3 regions of the Neptunomonas sp. XY-337 genome follow, and region 2 is predicted to be linked to each of the others. Evidence: predicted binding sites of a transcription regulator. Region 2 holds the regulator's gene; each other region holds the start of a gene.

Region 1 (10,076 bases), on a different contig from region 2:
GATCATTACGACTTCGTACGGCTCGTGGATTTCACCATCAACTTCACGTTGGATAACTTCTGGGCGAGAAACACCCAGCTCGAAACCTTCGCGGCGCATGGTTTCGATCAATACTGACAAGTGCAGCTCACCACGACCCGATACGCGGAATTTCTCAGGAGAGTCTCCCTCTTCAACGCGCAGTGCAACGTTGTGGATCAGCTCACGGTCAAGGCGGTCCTTGATGTTACGGCTGGTAACAAACTTGCCATCTTGCCCTGCAAATGGAGAGTCATTCACCTGGAACGTCATCGATACGGTTGGCTCATCAACCGACAGCGCAGGCAGTGCTTCAACAGCATCTGCATCACACAACGTATCGGAGATGTTTAGCTCATCGATACCGGTTACACAGATGATGTCACCAGCGCGAGCAGAGTCCACATCAACACGCTCAAGGCCTAAATAACCCATGATCTTTTGGATACGGCCGCTGCGGATGTTACCTTCACTGTCGATGATTTTAACTGGGTGGTTGAGGTTCGCTTTACCGCGCTTCACACGGCCCACACCGATAACACCGACATAGCTGTTGTAGTCCAGTGCAGATACTTGCATCTGGAATGGGCCATCAACGTCAACGTCTGGATGACTTACGTGATCAACAATCGCTTCGAACAGCGGCGTCATATCCTCGGCCATGTTTTCATGATCAGTACCAGCGATACCGTTCAGTGCAGAGGCGTAGATAACAGGGAAGTCGAGTTGCTCATCGCTAGCGCCAAGCGAGTCGAAAAGGTCGAAAACTTTATCGATGGCAGCATCTGGGTTCGCACCTGGGCGGTCTACCTTGTTCACCACAACGATAGGGCGTAGGCCTTGGTCGAACGCTTTCTGTGTTACGAAGCGTGTTTGCGGCATTGGACCATCGACGGCATCTACCAATAGCAGTACGCAGTCAACCATAGAAAGAACGCGCTCTACCTCACCACCGAAGTCAGCGTGCCCCGGTGTGTCAACGATATTGATATGGTAACCGTTCCACTCGATCGCCGTATTCTTCGCAAGAATAGTAATTCCGCGCTCTTTCTCTTGGTCGTTGGAGTCCATGATGCGCTCAGAGCCTTCATCGCGGCGGCCAAGAGTACCGGACTGTTGGAGAAGCTTATCAACCAGCGTCGTTTTGCCGTGGTCAACGTGCGCGATAATAGCGATGTTTCGCAAGTTAGCGATATTGTCGATCATAAATAGTGTTCTGACTTTTCTTTTGCAGGTTACCCGTGCATCACTGACCTTCAATGGTGCACAGCGTGTTTTGCGGTAGGGTTTAAGATGCGCCGCATTATAGCGGATCATTGCCTCACAAGCCCAGCGGTCTGTTCATTTCATCACCAATTTATTGCGTCTTTGTGTCAGAACGAGAATCAATACTTAGCGAGTTAGACCTTGTATTGAGAAGTTATTTGTTTGCGCTTGGAGTATCATGCCAAAGTGTGCCCCGCAAATGAGCGCTTAATGCACTTTTTTGGTGCGCGTTATGGCTTTTAAGCATCCTTTTGGTGCGATGTTTTGAGTGTGCTCGTTGTAAGTGTTTGATTTAGCGTTGCTTTAGAGTTGGCACAGTGGTTGCTAATAGACTATTAACGTTTAAATCACAGATTTCAGGACCGTCTTGAACGTGTCTGACAAATACGAAAAGTGGAGATAGCGAAATGTCAGAGATCACTCTGAAGTTAATCGAAGAGAACGATGTTAAGTGGGTTGATATGCGATTCACTGACACGAAAGGTAAAGAACAGCACGTTACTATCCCTGTTCATCAGATGGGTGACGACTTCTTTGAAGAAGGTAAAATGTTCGACGGTTCTTCTATCGCTGGATGGAAAGGCATCAACGAGTCTGACATGATCCTGCTTCCAGACGACAGCGCATCTGTTCTAGACCCGTTCGCTGAAGAGTCTACTGTTATTGTTCGCTGTGACATCGTTGAGCCAGCGACTGGCCAAGGTTACGAGCGTGACCCACGCTCTGTAGCGAAGCGCGCAGAAGAGTACCTGAAGTCTACAGGTATTGCTGATACAGCGATGTTTGGTCCTGAGCCAGAATTCTTCGTATTCGACGAAGTACATTTCCACAACGATATGAGCGGCTGCGGTTTCTCTGTATCTTCAGAAGAAGCGGCATGGTCCTCTAACCACAAGTTTGAAGGCGGTAACACAGGCCACCGTCCACGTGTTAAAGGCGGTTACTTCCCAGTACCACCAGTTGACTCTCTACACGATCTGCGTGGCAACATGTGTAACGCGATGACTGCAATGGGTTTGGATGTAGAAGTACACCACCACGAAGTAGCGACAGCGGGCCAGTGTGAGATCGGTGCTGGTGCAAACACGTTGGTTAACAAGGCTGACGAAGTTCAAGTACTGAAATACTGTGTACACAACGTTGCACACGCATACGGTAAAACTGCGACATTCATGCCTAAGCCAATCGTTGGTGACAACGGTTCTGGTATGCACGTTCACCAGTCACTATCTAAAGATGGTGTTAACCTGTTCTCTGGTGATGCATACGCAGGTATGTCAGAGATGGCGCTTTACTACATCGGCGGTATCATCAAGCACGCTAAAGCACTTAATGCTCTGACTAACCCAGGTACAAACTCTTACAAGCGTTTGATCCCAGGTTTCGAAGCGCCAGTTATGCTAGCTTACTCTGCGCGTAACCGTTCGGCTTCTATCCGTATCCCTTACGTAACGAACCCTAAAGCTCGTCGTATCGAGACGCGCTTCCCTGACCCAATTGCTAACCCATACCTGTGCTTCGCGGCATTGATGATGGCGGGTCTAGACGGTATCCAGAACAAGATCCACCCTGGTGATGCTGCAGATAAAGATCTGTACGACCTGCCACCAGAAGAAGCGGCTGAAATCCCACAAGTAGCTGCGTCGCTAGAAGAAGCACTAGCTGCGCTGGATGCAGACCGTGAGTTCTTGACGAAAGGCGGTGTATTCACTGACGACATGATCGATGCATACATTGCATTGAAGCAAGAAGAGTCTGACAAAGTGAACCAAACGACTCACCCAGTTGAGTACGACCTGTACTACTCTGTATAAGCGTTGCTAATAGAAAAAGCCTCCTTCGGGAGGCTTTTTTGTTTCCCGCAGATAACGGCCTATAACAGCAGCTTTTATTATGTGCACTATAATGGTGCATATAGGTTGCGTGAGCGATATTGGTGCGCTTCGGTGCGGTGTTTGAGCGCACCGTGCGCTGCAAAGGTTCGTATTTTGGGCGCTTGGAGGAGCTGCATGAGTTGGCTTCTTTTTTGCAGTTACTTTCAGATAGGCGCTATTGCATAGGCGCTGCTGTTGCTTAGAGAAGCTGCGACGGTGAGCGGCCTGAAATTATTCAGTCAAACAGTGAGTAAGAGAATACGTATGTTGACGTCTACGATGACTAAGCAACTACTCGATAATCAAGCAAGCAGTGTGATCTTGCTCGATAGTTCGCTCAGTATTCAGTACATGAACTCCTCGGCTGAAATGTTGCTAGCAGCCACATTGCGGCGTATGCAGAGCGCATCGATCACCGACTGGATCGCGCTCAACCCTGCTGAGTTGGACGCTATGCAGGCGACGCTCGAGAGCGGTCATGCCTACACACGACGAGAAGCCGAAATCATCAGTTCTGCGGGCGATACTCTTACAGTGGATTACAGCGTTAGTTGCATTCAAGAGCACGGTCAGCCGTTTCTCTTGGTTGAACTTCAAGCACGCGATCGTTTACGCCGTATTGAGCAAGAGAAAGAGATGCTCATGCGCCATGAAACGACGCGTAACCTTGTTCGTGGTATGGCGCATGAAATCAAAAATCCTTTGGGTGGGATTCGCGGCGCTGCACAGCTGCTAGAGGCGGAGTTAGATGATCCTGAACTGCATGAATACACACAGGTGATCATCGAAGAAGCAGACCGCTTACGTAACCTAGTTGATCGCCTTTTGGGCCCGCATAAAATCGCGCAGCGCCAACCACTGAATGTGCACTCCGTGCTGGAACGGGTCTGCACAATTGTGAAGGCGGAAGTCACCGGGCAGGTCATAATTGAGCGTGACTATGACCCCAGTATTCCGGAGCTGCTCGGCGATAATGAGCAGCTCATACAGGCTGTTTTAAATGTTGTGCGCAACGCAGTGCAGGCGATGCTGGAAAATAATATCCCTGCACCTGTACTAAAGCTGCGCACGCGTACACGCCGCCAAGTGACGCTCAGTGCAGAATCGCATCGTTTGGTGTGCAGTATAGAGATCATTGATAACGGCCCTGGCATCCCGGAGGAGATGGTTAAGAACATCTTCTTCCCGATGATCAGTGGCCGCGCTGAAGGGACAGGGCTCGGCTTATCCATCGCACAATCGATCATCAGCCAGCATCACGGCTTAATCGAGTGCCATAGCGAACCGGGCCACACCTGCTTTACGCTACTTATTCCTCTGGAGAGAAACGATGAAAACTAACGGAAATGTTTGGATTGTCGATGACGACCGCTCGATTCGCTGGGTGCTGGATCGTGCCCTCTCTAAAAGTGGTGTGCAGGTTAATGCTTTTGAAACGGCTGATGCGGTGATCAAGCAGCTTGAAACCCAAGTGCCCGATGCCATTGTGAGTGATATTCGTATGCCGGGCACTGATGGGTTAGCGATGCTCGAGCAGTTGCACACCTCACACCCTGATCTTCCAATTATTATCATGACGGCACATTCAGATCTGGATAGTGCCGTCGCCTCCTATCAAGGCGGCGCATTTGAGTATCTACCTAAGCCGTTTGATGTGGACGAAGCTGTGAGTCTTGTGCAGCGCGCCGTCGAGCATGCCCATGAAAAACGCAGCAATGCCGCAGCTGAGGACACACTCGATAACGCCGAAATTATTGGTGAAGCGCCCGCGATGCAGGAGGTTTTTCGTGCGATTGGGCGGTTATCGCAATCTAATATTACAGTGCTCATTAATGGCGAGTCAGGGACGGGTAAGGAACTTGTCGCGCACGCTTTGCACCGTCATAGCCCGCGGGCACAAGCCCCTTTCATTCCGCTGAATATGGCTGCGATTCCAAAAGACCTGATTGAGTCTGAGTTATTTGGTCATGAAAAAGGTGCTTTTACCGGCGCAACTGCAGCACGCCGAGGCCGTTTTGAACAGGCGGACGGTGGCACGCTGTTTCTTGATGAGATCGGTGATATGCCTGCGGATACACAAACGCGCTTATTACGCGTATTAGCCGATGGCGAATTCTACCGTGTGGGTGGGCACACCCCAGTGAAGGTGGATGTGCGTATCATTGCAGCCACCCATCAAGACTTAGAGGGGCTGGTAACAAGCGGACGCTTTCGGGAAGACCTTTTCCATCGTTTAAACGTTATCCGCATTCACATCCCTAAATTGGCTGATCGCAAAGAGGATATTCCTAAACTAGCACGCCACTTCCTGATGCGTTCTGCCGAAGAGTTGGATGTTGAGCCTAAGGTGCTGCGCCCAGAAACCGAAGCCTATATGAAAGGGCTGGCGTGGCCCGGCAATGTGCGTCAGCTTGAGAATACATGCCGTTGGCTGACTGTGATGGCATCTGGGCGCGAAGTGCTGATCGCGGATATGCCACTGGAGCTCTCCGAGCAGCAGGCAGCAGGTGATACCACCACGGGAAATTGGGAACAGTCCTTGCGCAACTGGGCAGAACAGCAATTAGCGACCGGCGGGAGCGGGTTGTTGGAAACTGCTGTACCTGCTTTCGAGCGCATCATGATTGAAGCGGCGCTCAAACATACTGGCGGCCGTCGCCGTGATGCTTCCGAACTACTCGGTTGGGGGCGTAATACCTTAACTCGGAAGATTAAGGAGCTCGATTTAGTCTTTGATAGCCCTGATGATGAGTGAATTTCGGCGCGTAATCTTTATACTATCGCCTGTTTCTAAAAACGCGCAGGTGGTTAATGTTAAACGTTGTTCTATATGAGCCCGAGATCCCGCCCAATACTGGGAATATCATTCGGCTGTGTGCCAACACAGGTTTCAATCTGCACTTGGTTGAGCCGTTAGGCTTTGATATCGATGATAAGAAACTGCGCCGTGCGGGGCTGGACTATCATGAGTTTGCTAACCTGCAAGTCCATGCATCATTGGACGCTTGCCTTGCGCAACTTCAACCTGAACATGTTTGGGCGCTGACCACCAAAGGCACGGTGTACCACTCTGACGTGGTATTTAAACCTGGCGATGTCCTGCTGTTCGGGCCAGAAACACGGGGCTTACCAGCGGATGTGCGTAATAGTTTGCCCGCGGAGCAGCGCGTGAAGTTGCCGATGGGGGCGCAAAGCCGCAGCCTTAATTTATCTAACGCCTGCGCCATCGTGGTTTATGAGGCGTGGCGACAGCTTGGTTACGAAGGCTCGGTCGACTAGTGTTTCATTTATCGATAGGCCGTCGACTCGCAGTTGCCGCATTGCTGACACTAACTTGGCAGCCCCTTTATGCCGACAATACCGTTGCGGGGGTTTGCGCTGCGGTTGGTAAGAAACTCTCGAGCGTCAGTGAGAAAGAGTGCTTGGCGCTTGGTTTTGCTCAGCCGCGGTTTTTCTCGGTAAATGGTCGAGCGATGCTTGAAAAACGCTTTTTAGCAGCAGAGTCAGACGCGCCGCGTGTACTATTTATTGGCGGTATTCACGGCGATGAGTACTCGAGCGTGAGTGTCACGTTCAAATGGCTGAATACAATTTCAGCACACCATAGTGGCCGCTACGACTGGCTCTTTTTTCCATTGGTGAATCCAGATGGGTTGCTGCGCAAAAAATCGACACGCGTCAATGCTCATAATGTTGATCTCAATCGCAACTTTGAACCTGCCAAGGGCTTTCCCAACGCTTTAAAACATTGGAAAACCCGTGCGAAAAAGCGCGCCCGTTACTACCCAGGCGAAACACCTCTGAGTGAGCCTGAAACGCAGATGTTGTTCCAGCTTATTGAGGAGTATCACCCTGATGTGATCGTGTCGGTGCACGCACCGCATGGCATTCTCGATTTTGATGGTGCGAGTGTCAAACCTCCGCGCCGATTGGGCCCTCTTTACCTGCGCCAACTAGGTACGTATCCTGGCTCGCTTGGTAACTATGCATGGTTTACCAAAAAGATACCGGTTATGACGATCGAGCTGCCCTATGCGGGCATCATGCCTAAGCCTAAAGATATTGATCGAATGTGGAATGATTTGGTGCGTTGGGTGGATAGAAAAGTGAAACCGAGTGCAGAAACACTTGCCGCAAGGTCAAAGCAAAAAAACACTGAGCTTGAGTAGTGATGTGATCGAGCAATAAAAAACGGAGCCTAGGCTCCGTTTTTTATTGGCACAGTGAGGCTTAGTGTTGTTCGCTCGCTTGTGCTTGCTGCTGCGCTAATTGCTGCGCGTACAATGCGTCGAAGTTTACTGGCGCTAGCATCAGTGGAGGGAAGCTTGCTTTAGTCACCAGCGAATCAACGGCTTCACGTGCGTATGGGAACAGTAGGTTAGGGCAGAACGCGCCTAGTGTGTGACCCATCTCTTGCTCGTTCATGCCGGCAACATGGAAGATACCTGCTTGCTGTACTTCAACCAAGAACGCTGTTTCGTCTTCGTTTTTCACTGTGACTGTTAGCGTCAGAACAACGTCGTAGTGCTCTGGGCTCAGTTGAGTGGTGCGCGTATTCATCTCCAGATTCACTTCTGGTGACCACTGCTTAGTGAAAACCTGTGGGCTGTTTGGCGACTCAAAAGAGACATCTTTTACGTAGATGCGCTGGATTGAGAATTGTGGGCCTTGTGGCTGCTCTGCTGCAGCTGCCTGATCATTTTCAGCCATTGCTGTTGTGTCCTTATTCTTGGTTCAAAAGGTTATCAAGTTTACCGGCGCGTTCTAGCGCAAAGAGGTCGTCGCATCCACCGACGTGAGTCTCTCCGATAAAAATCTGGGGTACCGTGTGGATACCTGCTCGCTCGATCATTTGCGCGCGAACATCAGGTTTGCCATCCACATTGATCTCTTCAAACTGCACACCTTTGTGCTGCAGCAGCTGTTTAGCACGCATGCAGAACGGGCAGTAGTCTGAGCTGTAGATTATCGTCTTCATCCTTTACGCCTTCTTTACGATTGGCAAGTTCTGGCCTTTCCATTCTGTGATGCCGCCTTGTAGGCGCATGACATTTTCAAAGCCAGCAGCTTTTAGCATCTTAGTAGCGCTGCCCGCAGTTTGGCCGATATTGCACACGACCACAACGGGACGTGCTTTGAACTTCTCCAGCTCAGATACGCGGCGTTGCAGGTCTGCCAGCGGGATATGCTTCGAGGCAGTAATGTGGCCTGTATCCCACTCTTTCTTCGTGCGTACATCAACGATGACAGCGTCTTGTTTGTTGATTAGCTGAGTTGCGATGGCGGGCGAAACGGATTTTCCTGCCTTTTGGCTCTCGTTCCACAGCAACAGAGCGAGGGTGAGCACCCATGCGGCAATGAGCATAAAGTGATTAGTCGCGAATTCAATAAACTGTTCCATTGTGATTCCTAAAGTCTGCCGCGGAGCTGGCATCGTTAAACTCGAGCGCAGATTATACAATGCTCGTGCGCTGTGCATAAGGGGAGCATTGGCCCGCACTGGTGTGAAATTAGCCAATGTGAGTGATTATCAGTAAAATGGCGGCCTTCCTTTAGCGAGCTATGAGCAGGTTTTATTTCTATGAGTAACGTGCGTATCCCAAAAGCGCTGATTATCTTGGACGGCTTTGGTATTGAGTCTACAGTTTCTTCCGCGATTGAAGCGGCGAATACGCCAACATGGGATGCGCTGCTAGCGAATAACCCCACATCTCGTATCGCAACCTCGGGCCTCGCTGTCGGCCTGCCAGAGGGGCAGATGGGCAACTCAGAAGTTGGCCATATGAACATTGGTGCGGGCCGCATCGTTTATCAGAATCTATCGCGCATTGGTAAAGCGATTGAAGAGGGTTCGTTCTACGAGAACGCGGCGCTGGTGGCCGCAATGGATAAGGCGATCGCCACTGATAACGCGGTGCATGTGATGGGCTTGCTATCACCCGGCGGTGTACACAGCCACGAGGAGCATATGTTTGCGCTGATCCGTATGGCAGCGAAGCGCGGCGCTAAGCAGGTGTATCTGCACGCGATTTTAGATGGCCGAGACATGCCACCTCGCTCGGCTGAACCCTCACTAGCGAAAGCACAAGCACTCTTTGAAGAGCTCGGTCTGGGTGGTATCGCCACGGTTGTTGGACGTTACTATGCGATGGACCGAGATCAGCGCTGGGATCGAGTCCAGCAGGCCTATGATGCTATGACGCAGGGTATTGCTCCGCATTCGGCAGCGTCTGGCACCGCAGCACTGGCAGCGGCTTATGAGCGCGACGAGAACGACGAGTTCGTACTCGCAACTACGATTGATGGTGTTGATGGCCGCGTACGTGATGGTGATGCGGTGATCTTCGCCAATTTCCGTCCAGACCGTGCCCGTGAGATCACACAAGCCTACGTGGCAGATCAAAACTTTGATGGCTTTGAGCGTGCGGTTGTACCAGCACTGGCGGACTACGTGATGATGACAGAGTACTCTGCAGACATGCCAGCCTCTTGCGCGTATCCGCCACAAAGCATCAGCAATGATTTAGGTGAGTTTGTTTCGGCGCAGGGTAAAACCCAGTTACGTATCTCGGAAACAGAGAAGTATGCCCACGTTACCTTCTTCTTTAATGGCGGCCAAGAAGCTGTGTACGAGGGCGAAGAGCGTATCTTAGTGCCATCTCCAGCGGTTGCAACTTATGATTTGCAGCCTGAGATGAGCGCCCCAGAGCTAACCGACAAGCTCGTTGATGCAATCAAAAGCGGTAAATATGACCTAATCGTGTGTAACTATCCAAATGGCGATATGGTGGGTCACACTGGCGTATTTGATGCGGCCGTTAAAGCAGTGGAAGCTGTTGATCAAAGTATTACGCGTGTACTTGAGGCGATGGCCGAAGTGGGTGGTGAGACGCTGATCACGGCGGATCACGGTAATGT
Region 2 (10,076 bases):
CGCTGGATGGTATCGTCACAGCAAGTTCGCTGCGTCAGTGGATAGGGTTGACGCTGCTGGATCAGCTTTCCGGTGCAGCCAGTGCCTCAGCGCGCCTTGATCTGTGCGAAGGTTCGCCTTACTGCAATAAGCTGGTGGTGTCGTCCCAACTGCGTGGCCTGGGGATCGATGCTCCAGCCCCCATCGGAAAAACTGCCTCTGAGCCGATGTACTTTCAATTGATCGGCAATGTTGGGCAGCCAATAACGAGTTGGCGCTACAACCTTAACCACCAATTGCGTGGTGTCACGATTCTCGAACCCGATAATGAGCGTACGCAGATTTTGCTCGGTGGTGAGCGGCCAATTGAGCCGCGTGGCCAAGGTGTTTGGGTTGCGGGGCGTGTTGATACCTTGGATGTTGCAGCAATTCAGCCCTACATTAACTCGCAAGAGAGCGCTACTCAGGCGCAGGGCGATGATGTTGAGCTACGGCAGGTCAGCCTACAAGTGGGCGAGTTACATGTAGGTGCGAGCCGTTTCAAAGGGGTGCAACTTGATTATGATGCCCAGCGTAAGGCCTTAGCCATCGATAGTGTGTCTATCAAGGGCCGCGTATTACAGGACAAATCTGGTGGGCTAGATGTTGCGCTTGAGCGACTATCTCTTCCGGAAAGTGTTGCTGCTGATGTCTCTAAAGACAAGCCAACCGAATCGCAGCCACTAATAGAGACTCAGAGCCTGCCGCCGACTCAGGTTAGTATCGCATCGCTTTCTGTGGGTAAGTGGCAGTTAGGGCATTGGCGTTTTAGCTTAAAACCGCTTGGGCGCTATGGTTTGGAGATGAGCGCGTTAGAAGCAAAAGTGGGTGATTTTTCGTTAACCGGCAAAGGTGGTTGGGCTGAAAACAGCGGCAGGATTACTAGCCACTTTAACGCGAGTTTAGTGGGTAGTGACCTAGGTGATCTGCTAACCCGCTTCGGGTATACCGGGGTGTTAGAGGCGAAACAGAGCGAAGTGACCAACGATTTCCGTTGGCAAGGTTATCCATGGGAATACGAGATGGGGCGCTTGAATGGCAGCTTCATGATGCGACTTAAAGATGGCCGTATTGTGGAAACCGGTGAAACGAGCAACATCTTACGTCTGTTTGGCATCTTGAATTTAAATACGGTGGTGCGTCGTTTACAGCTGAACTTTAGCGACTTAGTAGAGAAAGGCGTTGCCTTTGATCGTGTCTACGCCCGCTATGGCCTTGATAATGGTATCGCTACAACGCTTGAGCCTGTCACATTGGATGGCCCCTCGGCGGATGTTGAGGTGAATGGTGAAATTAACCTTGCCAACAAGACTATCGATAGCCAGATGCAAGTGATGCTGCCATTAACTGGCAATATCCCTATCGCTGCTGTGCTGTTGGGGGCTCCACAAATTGCCGGAGCTGCTTTTATTCTCGATAAACTTATTGGGGATAAGTTGGAGAAAGTTACGACGTTGCAGTATCGGGCGCAAGGCAGCTGGGATGACCCTGCGATTGAAGCCTTGGCTGCAGATCAGAACCGTGTTCCCCGTGATAGTGATAGTGCATTAGGGGGCGGGCAGTGAAACGTGATGTGATGGCCGCTGCCATACAGATGGTTTCGGGGCCGAGTGTCAAAGCTAACCTTGCTCAAGCGGAACAGCTGATCGCTCAAGCGGCATCTGCAGGTGCTGATCTGGTGGTTTTGCCAGAGAATTTTGCCCTTTTCGATAGCCAAGGACTACTGAGCTTGGCACAGTCCGAGGCGACTCATCACCAAATATATTACTGGCTCTCCGAGCAAGCGGCGACTCACAACGTGTGTCTGGTGGGCGGCAGTACACCGGTATTGTCATCGGATCCTCAGCGTGTTTTATCACGGCAGTGGGTGTTCTCTGCCGCTGGAGAGCTCTTACAGCATTATGATAAACGTCATCTATTTGATGCCAACATTGATGATGCACAGTCCGGATACCGGGAGTCTGATTTTATTGCGCCCGGCGATGACGTAGCTGTTGCAAAGGATGTTGCGTGTATCGGTCTTTCGATCTGCTATGACGTGCGCTTTAGTGAGCATTATCATCGATTGCGTCGCGCAGGCGCTGAGGTGCTGGTGGTGCCCTCGGCATTTACTCAAGTGACAACACGAGCTCACTGGGAAGTACTGTTGCGCGCTAGGGCGGTGGAAACACAGTGCTTCGTTATTGGCGCAAATCAAGGTGGGCAACACAGTGAGACGCGTGTAACTGGCGGCCACTCTATGATCGTGGACCCATGGGGTGAAGTGTTAGCGTGTTGTAGCGAGCAAGGGGAAGAGGTGGTTGTGGCTCGTTTAAGCGCGCAACGTCTGACCGAAGTAAGAGAGCGAATGCCGGTGCTGGCGCACCGGCGCGATGCGTTTATTTAGACTCTTCTAGCTCTCGCAAGTACTTGAACAGTTTTTTAGCTGTTGCGGGTGGCTTGTTCTGGCTCGCTTCTCTTTGTGAATTGCGCACTAATTGGCGTAGGTGCTGAATATCGGTATGTGGATACTCGGTTAAGATCACGTCCATCATCTGGGCTTCGTTGGCGATCAGACGGTCGCGCCACTTTTCAAGTTTATGAAAAACTTGGTTGTGTTCCTTTTTCGTCACGTCGAAGCGGTCGATTGCTGCTTGTACTGCTTCGCCATCTTCATGGCGCATAAGCTTGCCGATGTACTGCATCTGGCGGCGCAGCGCACTGCGGGCAGTTAAGCGCTTGGCTTCATCAATCGCTGCACGCAGAGAATCGTCGATGGGGAGCTTGTCGAGCTGGTCTGGGCGTAGTTCTACCATGCGCTCTCCCAGCTTCTGTAGTGCCTCTACATCGCGCTTGCGCTGCGAGCGGCTGACCCAGTTCTCGTCCTCGTCGTGGTCATGATTGTCAAAAAGATTATCGTTCATATGTTATCCGTAGAAATAAGTGGCGAGGCCAAGAAAAGCTAAAAATCCTACCACATCAGTGATCGTGGTAAGTAGTACACTACCGGCAAGTGCAGGGTCTATACCCCATGCTTTCAGTATAAGCGGTAGCAAAGTTCCAGCGAGGGCTCCGGCGACTAGGTTGATGACTATCGCCATGCCGATAACCATACCGATTGTTGTATCTTGAAACCAGTAGATGGCAACGCTGGAAACAACAACAGCCCACAGTATGCCATTTAACCCACCGACTAAAAGCTCTCGATTTAGCAGCCATCCGGCGTTTGAACGCTCGACATGGCCGAGTGCTTGGCCACGTATCACCAGTGTGAGTGTTTGGCTACCGGCGATGCCGCCCATTGATGCAACGATCGGCATAAGTACAGCGAGGGCCACCACTTGGTCGATAGTAGCTTGGAACATGCCAATCACCGCTGAAGCGAGGAGAGCAGTGATGAGGTTGATACCTAACCAAACGGCGCGGCGACGCGTTGTTTTCATTAAGGGTGCAAAGGTGTCTTCATCTTCATCAAGACCCGCCATGCTCATGAGTGAGTGGTCGGCATCTTCACGAATAACGTCTACCACGTCATCGATGGTGATACGGCCTACGAGCTTGCCCTTGGTGTTGACCACGGGAGCGGATACAAGGTCTTGCTGCTCAAAGAGTTTAGCAACCTCGTCATCAGGCATATCGGCAGGTATCGGCTCGATATCGGTGTTCATGATTTCACGAACGGTGATATCAGGGTCTGAAACCAGAAGTTTTGTGAGCGGGAGGATACCGATGTAGGACTCTTTTTTACGACTGATGACAAACAAGCTATCGGTCATATCTGGAATCTCATCGTGACGACGGATATAGCGAAGCACTGTCTCAACCGTGATATCTGGTCTGACAGTGACGGTATCGGTGTTCATCAAGCCGCCAGCAGTATCCTCGGGGTAGGCGAGAATCTCTTCGATACGCTCACGGTTTTGCTCGTCCATGATTTTTAGCAGCTCACGAGTTACCGTTTCAGGAAGCTGCTGCAGCATGTCGGCGAGGTCATCGGTTTCCAAAGATTCAGAGATCTCGAGAACCCGATCAGTATCCATTGTGGCTAGGATATCGGCTTGTATATCGTCGGCGAGGTGTTGAAGGACTTTGGCTTCATTCTCGTGATGTACCAGATTCCATAAAATTTGGCGCTCCTTTGGAGGAGACTTTTCGAGTAGATGAGCAACTTCAACAGGGCGCAGGGTTGTGTTGAGTGTGAAGCGAACCTGCTGAAAGGCACCGCTTTCAAGCGCTTTGTTTAGTTTATCTAATGCTGCTGTTGTATCTTCGCGCATCCGCACACCCTCGGTTGACGAGTCAGTCCATCAAGATGTGCAAGTATAACCTATTGAAAAGCAAGCTTCAGTATTCGCGAAGACGAGTATTACTCTTCTTCATCGAAGCGATTGTTGATCAATGTCTCGATTGCTTCTAGCGCTTGAAGCTCATCACTGCCTTCGGCGCTGACGAGCAACGTGGTGCCTTTGCTTGCTGCTAACATCATAACGGCCATGATGCTTTTACCGTCGACCTCTCTACCGTCTTTATTGAGGCGGATATCAGCAGAAAAACGCGATGTGGTATTGATCAGTTTGGCTGCCGCGCGTGCGTGAAGACCGAGTTTATTGATAATCGTAATCTGTTTTTCAACCAACCGAAGTTCCTCTTTGGGTTGTCGTCACTTAGTTGAGTTCGCGGTGACGAATGCTGACATTATCCATTATGCCACTGAAGTGGCTATAGAGTTGCTCTGCAACGTAGACGGACCGGTGCTGCCCGCCGGTACAGCCGATCCCAATAGTAACGTAAGAGCGGTTGTTTTGGGTAAAGCTAGGCAGCCACTTCTCGAGATAAGCTTTGATATCGTCAATCATAGCGTTAACGTCGTCGGAGTCTTGTAAAAACAGTTGTACTGGCTTATCGCGACCCGTGTGTTGGCGAAGCTCTGGCACCCAATAAGGGTTCGGCAGAATACGCATATCATAAACAACGTCTACATCCATAGGGACGCCATGCTTGAAACCGAAGGATTCAAATTGTAATGAGAGCGCCTGATCTTTACGTTGCGCAACGCGCAGCTTAACAGTGTCTCTGAGTTCGTATAGCGATAGACGCGTTGTATCAACACGTATATCTGCCAAATCGGCTATTGGGGAGAGCAGGTTGTGCTCAAAATTGATTGCATCTGATAAGTTATCAACACGGTCAGCCAGCGGATGGCGGCGGCGCGTTGAGCTGTATCGACGTAGGAGTGTTTCGTGAGAGGCGTCAAGGTAGACCATCTCAACACTGATCTCGTTATTACGCTTAACTTGATGCCAGATATCGGGCAGTTTTTCTAGGTTGCTGGACAGGTTACGGGCGTCGATACAGACGGCAACCCGCTTGAGTTGAGCATCATCATCAGTGATGTGAGAGATCAGTTCCGGGAGTAACTTGGCTGGAAGGTTGTCAATGCAATAAAAACCAACATCTTCTAGTGCCTGTAATGCGGTACTTTTTCCTGAGCCTGAGCGGCCACTGATGATTACCAGTTTCATGGTCTTTGCTCAATTAGTTGAAGGTGGACTCCAAAATCTGCATCAATTCCGAATCGCTTGCGGCGCTGCGCATTTTGTTACGATTATCCTCTTTGCTGAACGCTTCGGCGAGTGCGCCAAGGGTGGCAAGGTGCTGATCACACGCATCCTCGGGAACCAACAAAAAAAACATCAGGTCCACTGGGCGGTTGTCAATCGCATCAAAGTCCACCGGAGTTGCTAAGCGGACGAACACACCGACGGCTTCTTGCAGACCGGGGAAACGGCAGTGGGGTATCGCTACCCCATCGCCGATGCCGGTACTGCCTAACCTTTCCCTGTTAATTAATCCTGAAAATACTGCTTCTTCAGCTAGGTCGCTGTGCGATTGGGCGAGATGCTCGCTGATAATCTCAAGCGTCCTTTTTTTGCTGCCACCCTCTAAGTTGTTAAAGACTCGATCAGATGACAGCAGGGATAAAATTGACATGTTAGGCAGATCTATTCGTTATTTGTGACTTTTCATTTTTTCTTTGTGCTTAATGATTTGACGGTCAAGTTTGTCCGTTAAACCATCCAGCGCAGCATACATATCTTCGTGCTCATTCGCAGCAAAAATTTCACCGCCAGCAACGTGCATATTCGCTTCGGCCTTTTGGCTCTGCTTATCGACACTCAGGGTCACCTGTACGTTGGTGATGTTATCAAAATGGCGCTCCAATTTTTCAAACTTTGTATGAACATACTCAGACAGTGCTTCAGTAAGTTCTACGTGATGACCTGTAATGTTAATTTGCATAGCTATCTCCTTTACACAACAGCAGATGTGCTGTTAACAGAACTCATTAAACCAAACGCTTTCGCTCATTAGAAGGCGCGATTCCCATCGCTTCTCTATATTTTGCGATCGTTCGGCGCGCTACTTGAATACCTTCTTCATCCAGAAGTTTGGCAATCTTGTTGTCGCTTAGAGGTTTGGCTGGGTTTTCAGCTGCAATTAGCTTTTTGATGACAGCACGAATGGCTGTAGAGGAGGCTGCACCTCCGTCACTGGTATTCACGTGGCTTGAGAAGAAGTATTTCAACTCAAAAATGCCCCGTGGAGTATGCATATACTTTTGGGTTGTTACTCGGGAGATGGTTGACTCGTGCATCTCGACCGCTTCGGCAATATCGTGCAACACCATAGGCTTCATTGCCTCTTCGCCGTGCTCGAAAAAGTCCAGCTGCCGCTCAACAATCTGCTGCGAGACTTTTAGCATGGTTTCATTGCGGCTTTGCAGGCTTTTAATAAACCAACGTGCTTCCTGAAGATGATTCTTGAGATACGTGTTATCGGCGCTGCTATCGGCGCGCTTGATAAGGCTTGCGTACTCGGTGTTGATTTTCAGTGTCGGCGAGGCATCGTTATTGAGCCGTACCGTCCACTCACCTTTTACTTTTTCCACAAAGACGTCGGGTATCACGTATTCAGCGGCAGTATTGGAGATATAAGCCCCCGGCTGAGGGTTGAGTGACTGAATAAGCGTGACTACGGCTTGTAATTGTGGCTCTTTCAAGCGCAAACGACGCATTAACTGGCGATAATCATGCGTCCCCAGTAGGTGTATATACTGGCGGCATAGCGTTAGTGCTTGAGCCAAAAGAGGCGGCTTTTCTGGTAATTGCTCCAATTGAATGGCAAGGCACTCGCCCAAATCCCTTGCTGCAACACCGGGAGGATCAAACTGTTGAATGCGTTTGAGTACTGCCTCAACTTCATCGAGTTCACTTTCCGCAAATTGCTCGGGTTGCGCTTTTTGTAGATGCTCTAAAATATCTTCGGTGGAGACGCGCAGATAACCAGCGCTATCGATACCATCAATGATGACTTCGGCAATCGCGACATCCGTTTGGCTCATTGGTGTCAGGTTGAGTTGCCATTCCAAATGATCTTGTAACGTCTCTTCGGAGGTGTCGTTAGACTCCATGAAATCATCGTCACGACTAGCCGCGCTGCTGGAACCGCTGCTTATTTGATAAGTGTCGTCCCACGATGAATCGGTGGCCAGCTCCTCAGGAATATCGTTGCTCCACTCCTCCTCAAAGGCAGGTTCAGCGTCTTCACTCTTGGCGCTAGCTTCTGCTGTTGCTTGAGTGGTCGCATCTTCACTGGGGGTGGTGAGCTCTTTAGATTCTGTTTCTGCCGCTGAGGCGTCGCTTTCTTCGCCTGTTTCTAGCATCGGATTACTCTCCAATGCTTCTTGGATTTCGTGCTGTAGGTCCAGGGTTGATAGTTGTAGCAGTTTGATCGCTTGCTGCAACTGGGGGGTCATCGTGAGATGTTGCCCCATTTTAAGCTGTAAAGATTGCTTCATAATTTTGTAGAACTACTCCGAAACAGCAAGATCGTCACTTAGAGTCTAAAGGTATCCCCAAGGTAAGCAGCTTTTACCTGTTCGTTGGCGAGAATGTCTTGCGGTGAACCGTGAGCAAGAATCACTCCTTCACTAACAATATAGGCCTTTTCGCAGATATCCAATGTTTCTCGTACATTGTGATCGGTAATGAGTACGCCGATGCCTCTGGATTGCAGGTGTTTAATTGTCTGCTTGATATCGTTCACAGAGATAGGGTCGACGCCAGCGAAGGGCTCGTCTAGCAATATAAAACTTGGCTCTGAGGCGAGCGCTCTGGCTATTTCGACACGTCGACGTTCGCCACCAGATAGTGCCATCCCTAGGCTATCGCGCAGATGACTTATATGGAACTCTTCTAAAAGGCTCTCGAGCTTTTCACGCCGTTGCGCAGCTGACAGTTCAGGACGCATCTCGAGAATGCCCATCAGGTTGTCGTGAACGCTAAGCTTGCGAAATATTGACGCTTCTTGAGGGAGGTAACCGACACCGCGACGTGCGCGCTCGTGCATGGGCATCGCTGTGACATCGTCGTTATCGATACGAATAGCGCCGTTATCGGCACCAATTAAGCCCACGATCATGTAAAAACAGGTGGTTTTACCAGCCCCGTTGGGGCCCAGTAAGCCCACGATTTCGCCGCTTGCTACGTTGAGTGATACATCGATAACGACACGGCGCTTTTTATATGATTTGGCAAGATGCAGCGCTTCGAGTTGTTTAGTCATCCGCTACTGCTTTCCTTTGGGCTGAATCACCATCTGAACCTTACCGCTGCCGCCATAGGCGTTTACGACAGCTTTATCCATCTGATACACAATCCGCTCGCCGGTGAAGTTGTCACGTGCTTGTTCCACGCGTGCTTGCCCTTTGATCGTAACGGTTTGCTTCGCTATCTCGTAAACCATGCTGTTGCCAAAGGCATCTGTGATGGGCTTATCCTGTGTTGGCTGCTGACGAAAGTTAGCAGGTTTTCCGGTGGCAACGATGCGACTCACGTCCCCATCTTTGCGAAACAGCTCAACGCGGGCAGCGTGAATCTCCATGGAACCTTGCTTCATCACCACATTGCCTGTGTAGATTGTGGTGCCGCTCTGCTCATTCATTTGCGCGCTATCTGCACTGATATGAATCGGTTGATCACGGTCTGTTGGTAGCGCGACGCTCTGCTGGGTGAGCAGCAAACCGATGATGACAAGTGCCACGCTATTTTTTATCAACATGAAATGTACCTTCTACGTTTGAATGTAGCTCGGAAATTTGCGTATTGTAATCGACAGTCATGCCTGTTGCTGTAGTAATGCTTTGGCCCGAGCGAAAGGTGACAGGCGCAGAGGTCTCTGCGATACCGCGCTTATGGTGTAAGGTCAGGCGAGAGGTATCTAGCTGTGTACTGTCGTTGTCCGCAGGATTATGCGTTACTGTTACGGCCTCTTCAAGCAGCAGCTTATCTTCGTTATCGAATAACGTCCCCTTTTCGCTCTGGGCGCTAATCTTTGCATTCGCTTTGAAAACCGTGATCTCTGGCTTTGCCAGCTGGGCTTGCAGCTGCTTTGGGTAGTGCTCAAGAGAAGTTGCGTGTAACCGCTGAACAAGCCGCCCGTCGGTGCCAAATTCGCGCGCCGTGGTGTCACGCATAAAATAGTCCACACCGGAAGAAACAACGGTCGCCGCTTGATCGCTCTTTTGGTCTGAGTCACTAAATGCCCAGTAGAGAAAGAGGGGAGTTAGCAGCGCGACGGCTGCAATCAGCTGTATTCGGTTACGCGTTGAGCTGAGCACTTAAAGGAATTCCTCGTAAAGTGCATCGAGTTTGCCCTGTGCCTCTAGGATGGCTTCACAAAACTCGCGTGCAGCGCCAAAGCCGCCGGTACGTGTTGTGCACCAGTCAGCGTGGTCTTTAACAAAGTGATGCCCATTCGGCACCGTCACACCAAACGCAGCTGCGCGAATGGCCGATAGATCGGGTAAGTCATCGCCAATGTATGCTGTCGTCTGAGCAGTATGGCTCGTTTCTTGCCACAGGCTTTCAAGCGCCACTAACTTGTCTTCTCTGCCTTGATAGAGGTAGGTTATGCCAAGCGACTTAGCGCGTAGTTCAACTTGAGTGGACTTTCGACCAGTAATGATGGCGGTCTCAATGCCTGCTTTTTGTAGCATCTTGATACCTAAGCCATCGAGC
Region 3 (10,076 bases), on a different contig from region 2:
CCTGCGAGACGTTTTGTAAGTCTTTACTGATTCCCGAGACACCCACCGCCGTGTTCAATAAGGTTGGCCACAAACAGCACAGCGATACCGTCACCAACGAGGTGATAAAGGACTTCGCGAACATCGGGTCTTTACTGACATAAACCGCACTGACAACCATGGTTACTAGCGGCAGCCACGCCAATGGAGAGACCGGCTTGAAAAGCTGAATCAGTGGATTAAATGCGCTATACAAAGTCTGATTAAGTCCGATAACGATGCCAGCAGGAATCGCAATCAGTGAAGCGAAAAAGAACCCTGCCATCACAGTGACTAGGCTCGTTCCGATCTGATCAAAGAAGGTCGGCTTGCCGGTGTATGGTCGGACTTTAATCACCGCATCAGGGTTTTTCGCCAGTTTTTTAGCATTGCGCTGCTCTTGGCGCTCATAGAAGGCTTGCTCTTTTTGGCGCTCGCGCTGATGTTCACCAATGAGGTTGGTCGCTTGTTGATAGACCGCAACAGGGCCTGGAAACGTGCCCAGCGATGTGTGGATATTTTTAGCGCCAACCTCCCAAATAAATAGAAAGAGGAGTAAGCCGATCAGCGGAATCACCAGCTGTTTACTCTGTTGGGCGACAAAAGCCATAGAATCAGACACGCGGTGGCTTAATGTTGAGGTACTCATAACAGGTTTCCTTTTGGGAACAGGAAACGCCCGACAGACGGGCGCTGACGATTAATTATCCGATAGCAAGACCTGCTCACCTTTCAGGCCAATTTTGAACTGCTGCAGGTAAGCGTTTGGCTGAGTGCCGTCGTAAACGATGTTGTCGATGAAGTGGGTTTGCGGTGCTCTGAAGCCATCTTCCGTTGCAAAGTCAGGGAACATGCTCGCATCCATTTTGCCCTCTTCGATAAGCGCTTGGGCCGCTTGTGCGTAGATATCAGGGCGGTACACCTGCTTAGCAATATCCATGAACCATTGGTCAGATTTCGGCTCAGAGATCTGTCCCCAACGACGCATTTGCGTTAGATACCAGATGGCATCGGAGTAGTATGGGTAGGTGGCGTTATAGCGGAAGAAGACGTTGAAATCGGGCACGGCGCGCTTGTCACCTTTCTCGTATTCAAAGGTGCCCGTCATTGAGTTGGCGATAACGTCATAGTCTGCGCCGACATACTCAGAGCGCGAGAGGATCTCAACGGCTTCAGGGCGGTTAGCGTTGTCATTATCATCCAGCCATTTTGCCGCACGGATCATCGCTTTCACGACGCGAATATGTGTGTTGGGATTTTCATCAGCCCAGTTCTTAGCGACACCAAAAACCTTCTCTGGGTTGTTCTTCCAGATCTCGTAATCGGTGACCACCGGTACACCAATCCCTTTAAATACCGCTTGTTGGTTCCAAGGTTCACCAACGCAGTAGCCATAGATAGTACCGGCTTCCATTGTGGCAGGCATCTGCGGCGGGGGCGTCACGGACAACAGCGCATCGGCATCAATAGTGCCTGAAGTATCGCCTTTATGCGGAGCATAGTAGCCCGGGTTGATTCCGCCTGCGGCCAGCCAGTAGCGCAGTTCATAGTTGTGAGTAGAGACCGGGAAGACCATCCCCATGTTGAAGGGCTTACCCTCCTCTTTATATTTATCCACAACCGGTTTCAGTGCATCCGCTTTGATCGGGTGCAGCGGTTTACCATCTTCACCCTTAGGGACGTGAGGCTTCATCTGGTTCCAGATATCGTTCGATACAGTGATCGCATTGCCGTTAAGATCCATACTAAACGCAGTGATGATGTGCGACTGCGTACCAAAACCGATCGTCGCACCCAACGGTTGTCCTGCAAGCATATGCGCACCATCAAGCTCACCATCGATCACCCGATCAAGCAGCACTTTCCAGTTTGCCTGAGCTTCCAGCGTTACGTAGAGGCCCTCATCCTCAAAATAGCCCTTTTCATAAGCCACCGCCAAAGGCGCCATATCGGTCAATTTAATAAAACCAAACTTGAGATCTTCTTTTTCTGGTTCGCCGATCTCGGCCCACACAGCACCGCTTGCAATTACCGAACCTAGCGCGGCCGTTGCGACCAACTTTGCCATTCCACGTTGTTTAGGTTTAAACACGATCTAACCCTCCAGCTAAAAAAAAAGGCGCTGACATACCTCCGAAGAGGATAGTCAGGCGCCTTTGCCTATACGCTAATAATGAGCATGATAAGATTGTAACGTTTTACCGTTGCTAGGTAGCTAGCAGGCTACGTGCCAGAAATTAAAAAACATTTAATAACAACAGTTTAATAAAAAACCAGCAGCATTTTGTCCTATTTCATGCTTTAGCTGGTGCACAACAACAAGCCAATTTTCTGCACCGGTGCGCACTCATGGTGCATTGCACAAAGTGCTTATCATTGCGCTGCCCGTAGCCTTTGATCGATTACCGCAGGTTCACACCATAACGTAAAAAGATCCTCTCGATAGACGCTCGATACCAGCGCTTGAGCATCAGCGGGCAAGGCACTCAACTGCTGACAGCGCATCATCTGCTGCAACAAAAACTCCCCATGTTGCAAACTCGGCCGGTTTACCTCACGCCCAGAAAAACGCTGCTCTAAGGTGCTCAGTAACGCCACAGAACGCAGTTGTTGCGGGCTAGCATCCAGATAAGGAGGTAAAGCTAACCAGTTGAGTAGCGTGTCCCGATGTTCTGGCAGCCCAATCCACTGGCACGCTTGATAAATAGCCTGCGTCATCGCCCGATAGGTATTAGGATGGCACCGCGCCCATTCGCTGGTAACCCCGAGAACTTTCTCCATATGCGCTCCCCATAGCGTGTAACTACTCACGAGCAGCTCACCAGCACCCTCCTGCACCGCTAGGCTGTTCCATGGCTCACCCACACAGTAGCCATCGATGTCGCCGCGCTGTAATAGACTGAGCATCTTGCCAGGCGGTGCGGCAATTAACTCCACATCACGGCCAATCTCTATCTGATGCTGCGCCAACCAGAAGCGCAGCAAATAGTAGTGATTCGAGAAGGGATAGACCGTGGCGATAATGGGGCGGTAACCAAGCTCGGCTAACATCGCTTTAAAGGCTTTCCCTTGTGCGTGTTGATCCTCCCCAGGCTCGCAAGCCATGTTGAGTCTGCGTTGTAGCGCGCTTGATAGCGTAATCGCGATACCATTTTGGCTCAGTACTAAGGGGGTCTCCATCTTTTGCGGTTTGCCATTGAGTCCCAGTGTCGCCGCTAATGGCAGCGGAGCAAGCATCTGCGCACCGTCCAGCAAACCGTAGCTCACCTTATCGCGTAGCGATGCCCACGAAGACTCTTTACTCAACACCACCTGCAACCCCTGCTGGCGGAAAAAGCCCTGCTCACGTGCCACCACTAACGGGGCACAATCCGCCAGTGCCACAAAGCCTAGTTGCAGTTCGGTTTTTTCCAGTGCATCTATTGTTACCATGATCTGCTCCTAGGTCGTCTTTAGAATGTCAATTACGCTCGCTGCAACGTCGGGTAGCTTTTGACCCCGATCCATCGCGAGTTTACGCAGTGTTTTAAACGCTGCTGCTTCGTCACAGCCCTGATGCTTCATCAATAGCCCCTTGGCCTGTTCAACCACTTTGCGCCCAGCTAACTGTCCTTTGATCTCCGCTAGCTCCTCACGCAGTGCCGCGTGAGCACTAAAGTGGGCAATAGCGGTATCGATAATGGCCGTCACTCGATCGGGCTGGACACCGTCAGCGATATAGGCACTCACGCCTGCATTAATAGCCGCGGCCATCGTTTGGTGGTCGTTCTGCTGCTCGGCAAAAAACACGATGGGACGCGGGTTTTCGCGGCTCATCATCGCCATACTCTCGAGCGTATCTCGATCAGGCGAGTCCATATCGATAATGACGATATCGGGCTGCTCCTTAGCAACTTGCTGATTCAAGCTAGCGATATCGGCGGTGTGACAGATAACGCGGTGCCCTTGCTGGTGCAGCGCTAACGTCAGTTGCCTGATCCGCTGTGCGTCACCATCAACGAGCAACACTCGTAAATTCACTCTTTTACCCATAACGAGCCCATCTTTATTTAATCGTAAGGGCTTTGAGCAAATCCCGTTCCACCTCCGTAGCTGGCATACGCTTTGCTGGTGATCACGTAAGAAGCGTCACGAGAGGAGCCCCTCCTACGCACTGGCGCGTTGACCTTTCGGTTGGAGTTGCACACAAGAACAGGTATTGCAGCGGCCTTTTGTAAGCGCTGGGCAGTACCGCCTGAATAGGCCAATAAATGGGAGAGACTGATGAAGAATAAAACCACCTGCCCTTACTGCGGTGTGGGCTGTGGCGTAGTCGCCGATGTCCAAAACAACCATGTTGCTAGTGTGGCAGGCGATACCTCTCATCCGGCCAATTCAGGAAAACTTTGCGTTAAGGGCTCATCACTGGATAAGGTGCTCGGCGCTACCGGCCGTTTAACTCAACCGAAGGTGAATGGTGTCACCACCGACTGGGACAGTGCGCTGAATGAGGTCGCTGAACAGTTGTTACGCACTATGATGACGCACGGGCCCGACGCGATTGCCTTCTATCTATCGGGGCAGTTACTCACCGAAGACTACTACGTCGCCAATAAGCTGATGAAAGGCTTTATCGGCAGTGCAAATGTCGATACCAACTCACGCCTGTGTATGTCATCGGCCGTGGTTGGTTACAAGCGGGCTTTCGGTGCCGATGCGGTGCCGTGCAATTACGAAGACTTAGAGCGCGCAGACCTGTTGGTGCTGGTGGGCTCAAATGCAGCATGGAATCACCCGATTCTCTTTCAGCGAATGCGCCACGCGAAAGCACAACGCCCTGAAATGCGTATTGTTGTAATCGATCCGCGCCGCACGGCCACGTGCGATATTGCCGACCTACATTTAGCCATACAGCCCGGTACAGATGTACTGCTCTTTACGGGCCTACTGGCCTACCTAGCCAAACACGATGCTCTGGATGAGACCTTTATCAAGCAACATACCGAGCAGTTCGACGCGGCACTCAATATCGCTAACGATACCGCTGCACACCTACCCAGCGTGGCACAAACATGCGGTGTCGAGCTTGCCGCGCTTGAACAGTTTTATCAGCTATTTTTGACGCACCATAAAGTGGTGAGCTTCTACTCGCAAGGCGTTAACCAATCTAGCCAAGGCAGTAACAACGCCAATGCCATCATCAATTGCCACCTCGCCACTGGGCGTTTGGGCTATGCAGGCGCCGGTCCCTTCTCAATCACAGGGCAGCCCAACGCAATGGGTGGGCGGGAAGTCGGCGGTTTAGCCAACCAGTTAGCCGCGCATATGGAGTTCAACGAGCAAGATGTCGATCGCGTGGGCCGTTTTTGGGGCGCTTACAATATGGCCACCCAAGAGGGGCTAAAAGCGGTGGATATGTTCGATGCGGTGGCGAGCGGGAAAATCAAAGCGATCTGGATCATGGGCACCAACCCCGCAGTGAGCTTGCCCAAGTCCGATGCAATCTGTGCAGCACTGAAGCAGTGCCCGCTGGTGATCGTATCCGACTGTATCGCCCACACTGACACGCAGGATTATGCGGATATCTGTTTACCGGCAACCGGCTGGAGTGAAAAAGATGGTACGGTGACCAACGCCGAACGGCGCATATCCAGACAACGTGCGCTGCTGCCACCCCTCGGAGAAGCAAAGCCCGATTGGTGGATCATCTCCTCCGTTGCCAAGCGCATGGGCTTTTCACACGCGTTTGACTACAAGAACCCAAGGCAGATATTCACCGAGCATGCAGCGCTATCGGGGTTTGAGAACCACGGCCAACGCTGCTTTAACATCAGCCAACTCGCTCAGTTAAGTGATCACGAGTACGAGCACTTAACCCCTATTCAATGGCCTGTGACATCGACGTCTCCAACAGGCACCGCGCGCCTTTTTACCGATCATCGATACTTCACGCCATCCCATAAAGCGCGCTTCATACCCACTAGCCAACACGCTGCCGTACAACAACCCACCTCCGAACTCCCCTACATCGTCAACACAGGGCGTATTCGTGATCAATGGCACACAATGGCCATTACCGGCCGCGCTGAGGGTTTGTTTCAGCACCGCAGTGAACCCTTTATCGAGATCGCCACTCAAGATGCGATCAAAGAACAGATCAAGACCGGCGATCTCATTGAGCTGCGCCACCCACAAGGGGTTTATATTGCGCGGGCGCAGGTGAGCGACGATCAACGCGTAGGGGAGCTCTTTGCCCCGATCCACTGGAACCGCCAATTTGCCAGCCAAGGCAATATCAGCAACCTCATCGAACCGGTTGTCGACCCCTACTCAGGACAGCCTGAGTCCAAGCATGGTCGCGCGGCATTAAAGCCATTTACTGCACAGTGGCAAGGCCTCTTGATGGTGCGTTCTGGTTGTAAATATCAGCCCACAACCGGCTATTGGGCGCGGGTACCGAAAGCCGCTGCCAATCAGTACTACTTAGCCGATCAGCAACCGCTGGATGCCACCATCGCAGCACTATCGGCTCAGCTGAGCCCCGCTACCAGCGTGATCGAGAGCAGCGATAACGATATCTATCGAGCCGCGGCTGTAAAAAATGGGCAGCTAGAATGGCTGCTAGCGGTACTCCCCTATGATCAAATTCCCCCCACCGACTGGCTGGCAGAACAGTTCGCGAAACCTCAGCTCACTCACGAAGAGGAACAGTGGTTATTGAGCCTCAGCGGCGGGAGCCAAGACGATAGCGGCGCGATGATCTGTAGCTGTTTTCAGGTTGGCGCAAACGCGATCAAAAACTCAATTGAAGCAGGCTGTAAGGACCTCGATAGCCTCGCGGCTCAGCTTAAGTGTGGTTCCAACTGCGGCTCCTGCATCCCGGAACTGAACCAACTGATCGCCGCGGGCTAAATCGTTTCAAGTGCGGATATCTGCTATCTTGATAACAACACCTGCCTTAAAACAGGGTGACCCAAGGAGCCGCGCTTGCGAAAAACTGTCATTAAAACACTGTACCTAATCGCCGGAGGCTTCTTTGTGCTGCTGGGATTGGTAGGTGTGGTATTGCCGCTGCTTCCTACAACCCCTTTTTTACTGGTGGCGGCCTTTTGCTTCTCGCGTAGCTCCGAGCGCTTACATCAAGCCTTGCTCAATAACCGCTATGTAGGCCACTTAATTCGCGATTGGGAGCAGCATGGCGTGATCCCATTAAAAGCAAAGATTCTGGCCACCAGCATGATGATTATCATGGTTAGCTACCCGCTCATCTTTCGCGATTTCCACCCGGGCCTCAAGGCAGCAGCCGGCGCAACTGTGATTTTTGCGCTGGTTTTTGTTTGGAGCCGCCCCTCACAGCCAGCTAAACAATCCACAACCTAAGCCACAACCCACGCCGCAACTAACACCATGGTGCATAAGCTGTTATCATCGGCTGCTGTAGTTGATTCACTAACCAACACCGGAGGATTTGATGATTGTAATTATCCCTGCCGGGTTGCAGGCTGCGGGTATTTAACTCGCCCATAACGCCTCTCCCGGTTGCTAAGCCGGGGCTGCCAATGCCCCCTGACGATATGCTTAAACAGCGTAGGCACTGTTGTGCCTGGGGTAATTATGACTACGATCTATTCTCTGTCCCAATTGGGATGGTCAGCATTTTTTCAACAACAACTCTCCCTTGATGAGTGGCAACACTACCGCCCGGCAAGAGTCGCCGCGCAACACCGATCTCACTTTGAACTCCTGACTGAACAGGGCCACATCAACCTTGCCGTCAGCTCACAATTACCAACCATCACCGTTGGCGATTGGCTACTGCTCGACTCAGAAGATCAGGTATATCGCGCGCTAACGCGGCTATCAGAATTCACTCGCAAAGCCGCGGGTCGCCAAGCCTCGTTACAGTATCTTGCAGCGAATGTGGATACCGTGTTTATCACCTGCTCGCTTAATGAGGATTTCAACCTTAATCGGATCGAACGCTACCTCGCACTTGTTAAGGCTGCCAATGCCGAAGCAGTGGTCGTGCTTACCAAAGCCGATCTTTGTGATAATCCAGCGCACTACCAAGAGCAGGTACAACAACTCGATGCTTTATTGCTTGTAGAGACGGTCGATGCACGCAGCAGCACATGCATCGAGGTGTTGCGGCCGTGGTGCAAACAGGGAAAGACCGTCGCATTTTTCGGCTCTTCAGGCGTGGGGAAATCCACGTTGGTCAATACACTCAGCGGAGTCGATCAGCAAACCACCGGTGCGATACGCCAGAATGATGGCAAGGGACGCCACACCACCACATCACGCTCACTGCACCCTACGCGCTCTGGCGCACTCATCCTAGATACGCCAGGCATGCGCGAGCTACAGTTAGTGGATTGCGAACAGGGCGTACAACAAGCATTTGCCGATATAGACGCACTCGCGCAACAGTGCAAATACGCTGATTGTACGCATTCGAATGAACCAGGATGTGCGGTACTCAACGCGATAGATGATGGCCGCCTAGAGGCACGGCGCCTAGCGAACTATCAAAAGCTCCTGCGTGAGCAGGCGTTCAATACGGCAACCATTGCTCAACGTCGCGAACAAGAAAGAAACTTTACTCGCTACTGTCGCAGCGTGATGAAGGAGGTAAAACTGCGCAGAAAAGGAGACTAACGAAAATGAGAGCCTGCACCTAGCAGGCTCTCACTCGATAGTGATGATTTGCTTATCCAGCAACTGCCAGTTGCTCGTTCGGAGCCACCTGCTCAAGGTAGCGTAACCAACTTTTTGCGCTGCCCGACACAGACGGGAAGTCTGCCGCCGCTTTTAGCGCATTGCGCGCTAGTACAAACTGCTCCAGCTTCACTTGCGTGATGCCTAACAACAGCTGCAAAGAGGCACGGTCATCGCCTTTCGCACTTTTTAGTGCAGCGCTGAGGGTTCGTTGTGCACTGCGCCACTGCTCTAAATCGATCTGCAGTTGAGCGATGCGTGCCAAGTTTTTCGCGCTTGGCGTCACCTTTTGGAGCTGCGTCAGCGCGGCAATCGCTTTGTGTTTCTCTTTAGCCAGTTGCCAGCTTTGGCTGAGCAGCGTTAGCTCCCGTGCAGTCCCCTTTAGCGAACCTCTTTTTAACCCACTTTCCAAAACCTCACCGGCTTTGTAGGGTGCGCCTTGGCGCAACAGCATTTGCGCCAATTGACGGTAGTCTTTCCCTTGGGTCAGTAAACCGCTTTCAAACCCCATGCGCTGAGTGGCCAGCGCCGCCTTATTTTGACCGGCTTGCAGCTGCAACGCTGTCAGCTGGCGCCAGTCCGCGCTGCGTTTTGGATAGATACGCACCAAACGCTGTTGCGCTTTTGCAGCTGCAGCCCAGCGCTTCAGACGGATCTGAGCACCGGTTTCAAGCTGATACCAGCTACGCGGTGCCACTTTGCGAGTCGCGATGGCAGCACGGATAGATGGCAAGACTGCGCGCCACTTCTCTTGCTGGCTATACGCCTGTGCGAGTAGTAAATGATCATCACCACGCACCTGCTTACCGGCCGACTTAATCCAGCGGTTCAGCTTTGTACTACATGCCGACCATTGCTCCGCCATACAATGCAACTGGGCGATCGTTTTTAACAGGTTACTTTGTTGAGTGGCGGGTAATGCTTCAAGAACATGAGCTTTTTGCAGATACTTAAGTGCCGTGCGATGTCGCTCAGCACGCAGTTCAAGCTGGCCAAGGTTCTGCCACACAAGCGCCTTGGCATAGGGGCTAGTGACTTTATCACTGGCTGATAACAGCTGCTGCTTCGCCGCCTGCGTTTGCGAGGCTTCAATCAGATCAAACGCTTTCTTTAGCTGTTTGTAATCATGCTGCGATAACTTCTCCTGACCATGACTCAGGGTAGATGCCAACAATAGAACAACGACTCCAAAACGCCACATATTATCTCTCCAGTTTGAACTCTAGCTCCTGACGCACCCGAAACGGGACCGCCTGACCATTCACCACTTTCTTTTGGAACTGCCAGCGCTGCACGGCGCGCTGAACGGCACGATCAAACACCCCTTTGGGAGTCGATGAAACAATCTTGATACTGCCCGG

The links. The regulator sigma-54, encoded in region 2, starts transcription at its own class of promoters, with help from an activator protein. The targets are predictions, from matches to a motif close to TGGCACNNNNNTTGCTNT.
Region 1: glnA (glutamate--ammonia ligase) is a predicted target of sigma-54. The motif match lies at 1,595-1,612, and genes of this name have one in related genera.
Region 3: E4L36_RS09235 (nitrate reductase) is a predicted target of sigma-54. The motif match lies at 4,112-4,129, and genes of this name have one in related genera.

Annotation. Positions count from the first base shown of each region.
Region 1 is NZ_SPLL01000011.1:23,019-33,094, reverse strand. Features, by position in the region: gene typA (translational GTPase TypA) at 1-1,224, opposite strand, end outside; gene glnA (glutamate--ammonia ligase) at 1,692-3,098, shown strand; gene glnL (nitrogen regulation protein NR(II)) at 3,423-4,499, shown strand; gene ntrC (nitrogen regulation protein NR(I)) at 4,489-5,913, shown strand; gene trmL (tRNA (uridine(34)/cytosine(34)/5-carboxymethylaminomethyluridine(34)-2'-O)-methyltransferase TrmL) at 5,970-6,437, shown strand; gene E4L36_RS17615 (M14 family zinc carboxypeptidase) at 6,437-7,327, shown strand; gene secB (protein-export chaperone SecB) at 7,389-7,868, opposite strand; gene grxC (glutaredoxin 3) at 7,882-8,136, opposite strand; gene E4L36_RS17600 (rhodanese-like domain-containing protein) at 8,140-8,559, opposite strand; gene gpmI (2,3-bisphosphoglycerate-independent phosphoglycerate mutase) at 8,740-10,076, shown strand, end outside.
Region 2 is NZ_SPLL01000002.1:169,849-179,924, forward strand. Features, by position in the region: gene E4L36_RS04410 (YhdP family protein) at 1-1,583, shown strand, start outside; gene E4L36_RS04415 (carbon-nitrogen hydrolase family protein) at 1,580-2,404, shown strand; gene yjgA (ribosome biogenesis factor YjgA) at 2,397-2,921, opposite strand; gene mgtE (magnesium transporter) at 2,925-4,274, opposite strand; gene E4L36_RS04430 (HPr family phosphocarrier protein) at 4,364-4,633, opposite strand; gene rapZ (RNase adapter RapZ) at 4,662-5,519, opposite strand; gene ptsN (PTS IIA-like nitrogen regulatory protein PtsN) at 5,533-5,988, opposite strand; gene hpf (ribosome hibernation promoting factor) at 6,007-6,297, opposite strand; gene E4L36_RS04450 (RNA polymerase factor sigma-54) at 6,344-7,855, opposite strand; gene lptB (LPS export ABC transporter ATP-binding protein) at 7,894-8,622, opposite strand; gene lptA (lipopolysaccharide transport periplasmic protein LptA) at 8,626-9,117, opposite strand; gene lptC (LPS export ABC transporter periplasmic protein LptC) at 9,101-9,676, opposite strand; gene E4L36_RS04470 (HAD hydrolase family protein) at 9,677-10,076, opposite strand, start outside.
Region 3 is NZ_SPLL01000003.1:444,409-454,484, forward strand. Features, by position in the region: gene E4L36_RS09215 (ABC transporter permease) at 1-628, opposite strand, end outside; gene E4L36_RS09220 (CmpA/NrtA family ABC transporter substrate-binding protein) at 719-2,086, opposite strand; gene E4L36_RS09225 (CmpA/NrtA family ABC transporter substrate-binding protein) at 2,392-3,450, opposite strand; gene E4L36_RS09230 (ANTAR domain-containing protein) at 3,460-4,050, opposite strand; gene E4L36_RS09235 (nitrate reductase) at 4,282-6,909, shown strand; gene E4L36_RS09240 (YbaN family protein) at 6,985-7,377, shown strand; gene rsgA (ribosome small subunit-dependent GTPase A) at 7,612-8,655, shown strand; gene E4L36_RS09250 (hypothetical protein) at 8,708-9,916, opposite strand; gene E4L36_RS09255 (energy transducer TonB) at 9,918-10,076, opposite strand, start outside.